Regions from separate parts of the Telluria sp. BA11 genome, predicted to be linked through region 2. Evidence: predicted binding sites of a transcription regulator. Region 2 holds the regulator's gene; the other holds the start of a gene.

Region 1 (3,189 bases), 1.0 Mb from region 2:
GAGAACAGATCGGCGCCCGGCTCGCCCCACGTCACCGTCTCGGGCGGCACGCCTGCGCGCAGCAGGGCGCGGGCCGTGGCGCGCCACTCGACGAACGAAGCCACCAGCAGCGGTTGGCCCGCGCGGACCTCGGCGACGGCTTCGCTGGCGACGACGGCTGCGCTGGCCGCGGGGGTCATGCTGCCTGCAGCTCCGGCCACAGGTTCATCTGCTGCGGCGCGTCGGCCATGTGCTTGCGCAGCAGGTCGGAGCTGGTCGCGCCTTGCGCCGGCTTGTAGTCGGCGGTGACGACGAACGGCGCCAGTTTTTTCAGGCTGCAGCGCAGCCGCGATAAATCTTCCCAGCGGATGCGGCGAATGCGGCGCAGGTCGGCGATGCGCTTGGCGTTGCGCAGGCCGATGCCGGGAATGCGCGCGATGAGCGTCGCATCGACGCGGTTCAGGTCCATTGGAAACTGGTCGCGGTTCGAGAGCGCCCAGGCCAGCTTGGGATCGATGTCCAGCGCCAGGTTGCCCGTCTGCGGCATGATCTCGCCAGCCGTGAAGCCGTAACTGCGCAGCAGGAAATCGGCCTGGTACAGGCGGTGCTCGCGCAGCAGCGGCGGTGGCGCGAGCGGCACGCTCTTGGGGCTTTGCGGAATCGGGCTGAAGGCGGAGTAGTACACGCGCTTGAGTTTATAGCTGCCGTACAGCGTCTCCGCGGTGTTGAGGATCGTGTGGTCGTCGCTGGCGTCGGCCCCGACGATCATCTGCGTGCTCTGGCCGGCCGGCGCGAAGGCGGGCGACCTTGGCTCTTCGGCTTTTTCATCGAGCTTGCGCCGGATGGAGCCCATCGCCAGCTTGATCGTGTGCACGCTCTTTTCGGGCGCTAGCTTGGTCACGCTGTCGTGCGTCGGCAGCTCGATATTGACCGACAGGCGATCGGCCCAGCGCCCCGCTTCGGTAATCAGGAGCGGATCGGCATCGGGAATCGTCTTGAGGTGGATGTAGCCGCGGAAGTTGTGCACCTCGCGCAGGGTGCGCGCCACGGCCACCAGTTGCTCCATCGTGTAGTCGGCCGACTGGATGATGCCGGAACTGAGGAACAGGCCGTCGATGTAGTTGCGCAGGTAAAAATCCTGCGTCAGCTTGACCACTTCGTCGACCGCAAAGCGCGCGCGAGGGACGTTCGACGTGCGCCGGTTGATGCAATACTGGCAGTCGTAGATGCAGAAGTTGGTGAGCAGGATCTTGAGCAGCGAGACGCAGCGGCCATCGGGCGTGTAGCTGTGGCAGATGCCCATGCCGGTGGTGGCGCCCAGGCCGTCCTTGCCCTCGGAGCCGCGCTTGGGCGCACCGCTGCTGGCGCAGGATGCGTCGTACTTGGCCGCGTCGGCCAGGATTTCGAGCTTGTCGTTGAGTTCCATCGGACGCCCGTGGCTGTATGGGCATACAGTATAGCGTGGCGTGTCATGACAGAGGGTGCGGCAGCGCACCCGTGCGCGGGTGGCGCCGGGTCAAAGACGGGACGCTAGTTAAGCGTGCAGCAAGCCTTCGGCAAGCGCCAGCTGCTGCGCATCCATCCGGCGCGCGGTGCGGGCCAGGTAGTCGCGTGCCGGCCGGATCCCGGCGCCGCCCGCCCGATGCAGCCACGCATACGCTTCGACCAGATCGCGCGGCGCGCCCTGCCCCGCCGCATACATCACGCCCAGGTTGAACTGGGCCCGCGCATGGCCCTGGCGCGCCGCGCACAGGTACCAGAAATGGGCTGCTTCGTAATCCTTGTCCGCGCCCTTGGCGCAGTCGTAGCGCAGCCCCAGCTCGAACTGCGCCAGCGCGTGCTTCTGGTCGGCCGCCTTGTGCAGCCAGTCGGTGGCTTCCGCCGGGTCGCCCAGATCGAGCCGGTCGAGCAGCGTGGCCACCATGTACTGCGCCGCCGCGTAACCCTGCGCTGCAGCGCGCCGGTACCACCCGAGTGCCTGCACGCTGTCCTGCGCCGCGCCGATGCCGTTTTCGTGACGCAGGCCCAGGTCGAACTGCGCGCGCAGGTAGCCCTGCTCGGCCGCCTTGCGGTACCAGGCGGTGGCCTCCACCGCATCGCGCTCGACGCCGTTGCCGGTGTCGAGGAGCTGCCCAAGGTGGTACTGCGCCACCGGCAAGCCCTGCTCGGCCGCACGGCGGTACCAGATGGCCGCCTGCGCCGCATCCTGCACCACGCCCTGGCCGTGCTCATGGCGCATGCCCAGGCTGTCCTGCGCGCCCGCATGGCCCTGCTGCGCGGCGCGCCGGTACCAGATGGCGGCCAGCGCATCGTCCTGCGGCACGCCGTGGCCCGTGTCGTACATCAGCGCCAGATTGAACTGCGAGCTGGCATGGCCCTGGATGCCCGCGCGGCCGTACCACAGCATCGCCTGTTCGCCGTCCGCTTCCACGTCCTGGCCCTTGTCGTAGCGCAGGCCCAGATTGAACTGGGCCGGCGCGTAGCCCTGCAGCGCGGCCTTGCGCAACCACTCGAGCGCCTGCACCGGATCGCGCGCCACGCCCTGGCCGCTGTCGTAGCGCAGGCCGAGGCTGTACTGCGAACGGGCGTAGCCCTGGCTGGCTGCGCGCCGGTACCAGTCCAGGGCCGCATCCTGGTCCTGGGCCACGCCCTTGCCGGTGTCGTACATCATCCCGAGATTGTGCTGGGCGCCCGGTTCGCCCTGTTCTGCGGCGAGGCGGAACCAGTGCAGCGCGCGGCCCACGTCCTGCGCCACGCCCTGCCCCTTGGCGTACAGCCAGCCCAGGTTGTACTGGGCCAGCGCGTAGCCCTGGCTGGCGGCGCGCTCGTACCAGTGGGCGGCCAGCATGAAGTCCTGCGTCACGCCCTGGCCCTTCTGCAGCATCACGCCGAGGTTGTACTGGGCCTGCGCCAGGTTGGCCGTGGCCGCAAGCCGGTACCAGCGCACTGCCAGTTCATCGCTTTGCGCCACGCCCTGGCCGTTCACGTACATGAAGCCCAGGCTGTGCTGGGCCTCGGCGACGCCACGCTCGGCCAGTCCTTTCACACGCAGGAATTCGGCGCTGTGCAACGACGTGTCGGGCATGCCCACTCAGGCCAGCACGGCGCGCAGGTTCGATCCGGGCCGGGTGCGCAGCGCCACCATGAAGTCGCCCAGCGAAATCGGGCGGTAGAACAGGTAGCCCTGCATCGTCATGCAGCCGTTGGCAC
Region 2 (3,189 bases):
CTTCGAGATGGGCGCCGAGCGCCGTGCCAGCATGGGCATCGCCGAGTCGCTGATCCGCGTGTCGGTGGGCATTGAGGACACCGACGACCTGGTCGAAGACTTCCGCCAGGCGCTGGACGCGTAAGCACGGCGTAAAGCCATGCAAAGAAGGCCGGCGCAATGCCGGCCTTGTCATTTTTACGGTTGAGTCCGGCTGTAAAAGGGGGCTATGATGCCCCATCGTCAGCTTGTCATTTTCTTCGGATGCCCATGAAACGTTTTCTGCTCTGCCTTTCTCTGACTATTGCCAGCGCCGCCTATGCGGGCGAGCTGGAAGACGCCAATGCGCTGTTCGAAAAGAAGGATTACGCGGGCGCGCTCAAGCTGTATACCAAGCTGGCCAATGCCGGCAATGCGCAAGCGCAGCAGCAACTGGGCCAGATGTACTGGTATGGTGAAGCGGGCACCGTCGATGAGGCGGCCGCCAAGGCGCTGTTCGAAAAGTCGGCCGCCAAAGGCAACAAGGTCGCGGCCCAATCGCTGGTCGTCATGGAAGAGCGTGTCACGAAGCGCGCCGAGATCGACTATTGGATCAAGGGCTACGACGGCGCCGACTTGCAGTCGGGCGAATACCGCTGCCCGTCGCCGCGCATTCCGGCCGTGTCGAAGGTGAATGACGAGATCGATCGCGTCAACAAGCTGGTGACCGGCTGGCAGGATTGCTACAACAAGATGGTGACGAACCTGAACGCGCAGTCGCCGCTGACGAAGAAGATTCCGGCCGATATCGCCAAGCTGATGAACAAGCAGGAGGCGGACGCCTCGGCAGCCTACCTGGAACAGGTGCGGCAGAATATCGCGGAAGGCGCGAAGGTCAATTCAAAGATGATCCTGGCGGATTTTGCAGCGTGGCGTAATGCCACCGAGGCATTCATCAACCAGCACAATGCCGTGGTGAAGAAGGCGTCGAACTAAGTAGGGCAGGGCAGAACAGGCGCCGGCCGGGGAGGCCGGCGCCGTTACATCAGTTCCAGCTACGCATCAAGCCGACAGCCAGACCTTCGAGCGCGAACTCTTCGTCTGGCGAGACGGCAATGATGTCGAAGTCGGGGTTTTCTGGCAGCAGTTCGACCAGGTCACCCGTCTTGCGATAGCGCTTGACCGTGACTTCGTCGCCCAGGCGCGCAACCACGATCTGCCCGTTCTTGGCACTGTCGATTTTCTTGACCGCCAAAAAGTCGCCATCCATGATGCCAGCGTCGCGCATCGACCAGCCTTTGACCTTCAGCAGAAAATCTGGCCGCGCCGCGAACATGGCCGCGTCGACGTTGTAGGTGGCTTCGACGTGCTCTTGCGCCAGGATCGGATTGCCCGCCGCGACGCGCCCGACCAGCGGCAGCGACATGAACGACGGCGGCGGCATCGGGATCGCTTCGACGCTCGCGCCGATCAGGCGGATGCCGCGCGATGTGCCCGGCGAAATTTCGATGGCGCCCTTGCGCGCCAGTGCTTGCAGATGTTCTTCAGCCGCATTGGCCGAGCGGAAACCCAATTCAGAAGCGATTTCAGCCCGGGTTGGGGGGAAACCGGTGTTCTCGATCGCTTCCTTGATCAGGTTCAGGATCTGTTCTTGCCGTGCAGTGAGCTTTAGCATAAATGTGTTACAGCAACCGGTTATGTATGTAACCTGTATTTTTGTACAGTATTCTCGCGCGCGCAAGGGGAAACGCAAAAAATATCGTGAAAATCGCGATTCATGGTGCAAACAGCCGTCAAAACCGTGGAATTGTCGAGTCAGATATGCCAGTTGCAGCGCTTAACGAGGCGACATCGCATCTTCGGGGGTTTCCAAGTCACCGATATTCGGGTTATAATTGCCGGCTTTCCCTTCCCACACTCGTCTTGACGCCGAGGTGGGCATTTGTTAAACGTCCTCAAGGAGTAATGCATGCGTCATTATGAAATCGTGTTTATCGTCCATCCGGACCAGAGCGAACAAGTCCCGGCGATGATCGAGCGTTACAAGACCACGGTGACCAGCCGCGGCGGTAACATCCATCGCGTTGAAGACTGGGGCCGCCGCCAGATGGCATACCAGATCCAGAAGCTGCCAAAAGCACACTACATCTGCCTGAACATCGAATGCGACAACGAGACCCTGGTCGAGCTGGAAACTGCATTCAAGTTCAATGATGCGGTTCTGCGTCACCTGACCGTCAAGCTGAAAAAAGCTGAAACCGCACCGTCGCCGATGATGAAATCGGTACAGCGCGAAGACGCAGCCAAGAGCCACCGTGCCGAAGCCGCTGCGCCAGCAGCCGCTCCAGCCGCTGCGCCAGCGCCTGCTGCTGCTTAAGTTTTTCCCAGTTATTCGTAGTAACCAGTAACACCGGGTGCATAACGCAAACCACCTCCAGCTCATGGCGACCATCGCCGAGCGCGACGTACTGCGTTACACCCCGGCCGGTGTGCCAATTGTTTCAGCCGTCCTGATGCACGAATCGCAGCAGGAAGAGGCCGGAGTCGAAAGGTCGGTCGCGTTCGAGGTCCCCGCGTTCGCCGCGGGTGAGATTTCGGGCAGGTTTGCCAGCGCCGAATTGGGCGCCAGCTACAGGTTCAACGGATTTCTTGCACGGAAAAATCGCAACAGCAAAGCCCTGGTGTTTCACATCATTGATTTCAGTGCCGCTTAACCCGGCAATTTAGATACAGGAGCCTCAAATGGCATTCGGTAAAAAGTTCGACAAAAACAAAGCGAAACTCAAAGAGAAGCGCAAACAGCAAAACCCGCTGTTCAAGCGCAAGAAATTCTGCCGCTTCACCGCCGCTGGCGTTGAGCAGGTGGACTACAAGGACGTCGACACCCTGAAGGACTTCGTCCAGGAAAACGGCAAGATCATGCCAGCACGTCTGACCGGCACCAAGGCGCACTACCAGCGTCAGGTCGACACCGCGATCAAGCGCGCACGCTACCTTGCGCTGCTGCCGTACACCGACCTGCACCACGGTTAATCGTCGGTCACGACAGTCAGACATCTGGAGATCACTATGCAAATCATTCTGTTGGAAAAAGTAGTCAACGTCGGCAACCTGGGCGACGTCGTCAAGGTCAAGGACGGTTACGCACGTAACTTCCTGATCCCACAAAAGATGGCCCGCCGCGCTACCGCCGGCGCCGTCGCCGAGTTCGAAGCCAAGCGCGCTGAACTG

The links. The regulator LexA, encoded in region 2, represses DNA repair genes until DNA is damaged. The targets are predictions, from matches to a motif close to ACTGTATNNNNATACAGT.
Region 1: AC1MGT_RS09390 (putative DNA modification/repair radical SAM protein) is a predicted target of LexA. The motif match lies at 1,418-1,435, and genes of this name have one in related genera.

What each region holds. Positions count from the first base shown of each region.
Region 1 covers NZ_CM155275.1:2,141,848-2,145,036, forward strand. Annotated here, with positions in the region: gene AC1MGT_RS09385 (UdgX family uracil-DNA binding protein) at 1-179, opposite strand, end outside; gene AC1MGT_RS09390 (putative DNA modification/repair radical SAM protein) at 176-1,405, opposite strand; gene AC1MGT_RS09395 (SEL1-like repeat protein) at 1,514-3,064, opposite strand; gene AC1MGT_RS09400 (putative bifunctional diguanylate cyclase/phosphodiesterase) at 3,071-3,189, opposite strand, start outside.
Region 2 covers NZ_CM155275.1:1,137,516-1,140,704, reverse strand. Annotated here, with positions in the region: gene AC1MGT_RS05020 (cystathionine gamma-synthase family protein) at 1-124, shown strand, start outside; gene AC1MGT_RS05015 (tetratricopeptide repeat protein) at 250-954, shown strand; gene lexA (transcriptional repressor LexA) at 1,004-1,633, opposite strand; gene rpsF (30S ribosomal protein S6) at 1,928-2,335, shown strand; gene priB (primosomal replication protein N) at 2,373-2,672, shown strand; gene rpsR (30S ribosomal protein S18) at 2,701-2,991, shown strand; gene rplI (50S ribosomal protein L9) at 3,028-3,189, shown strand, end outside.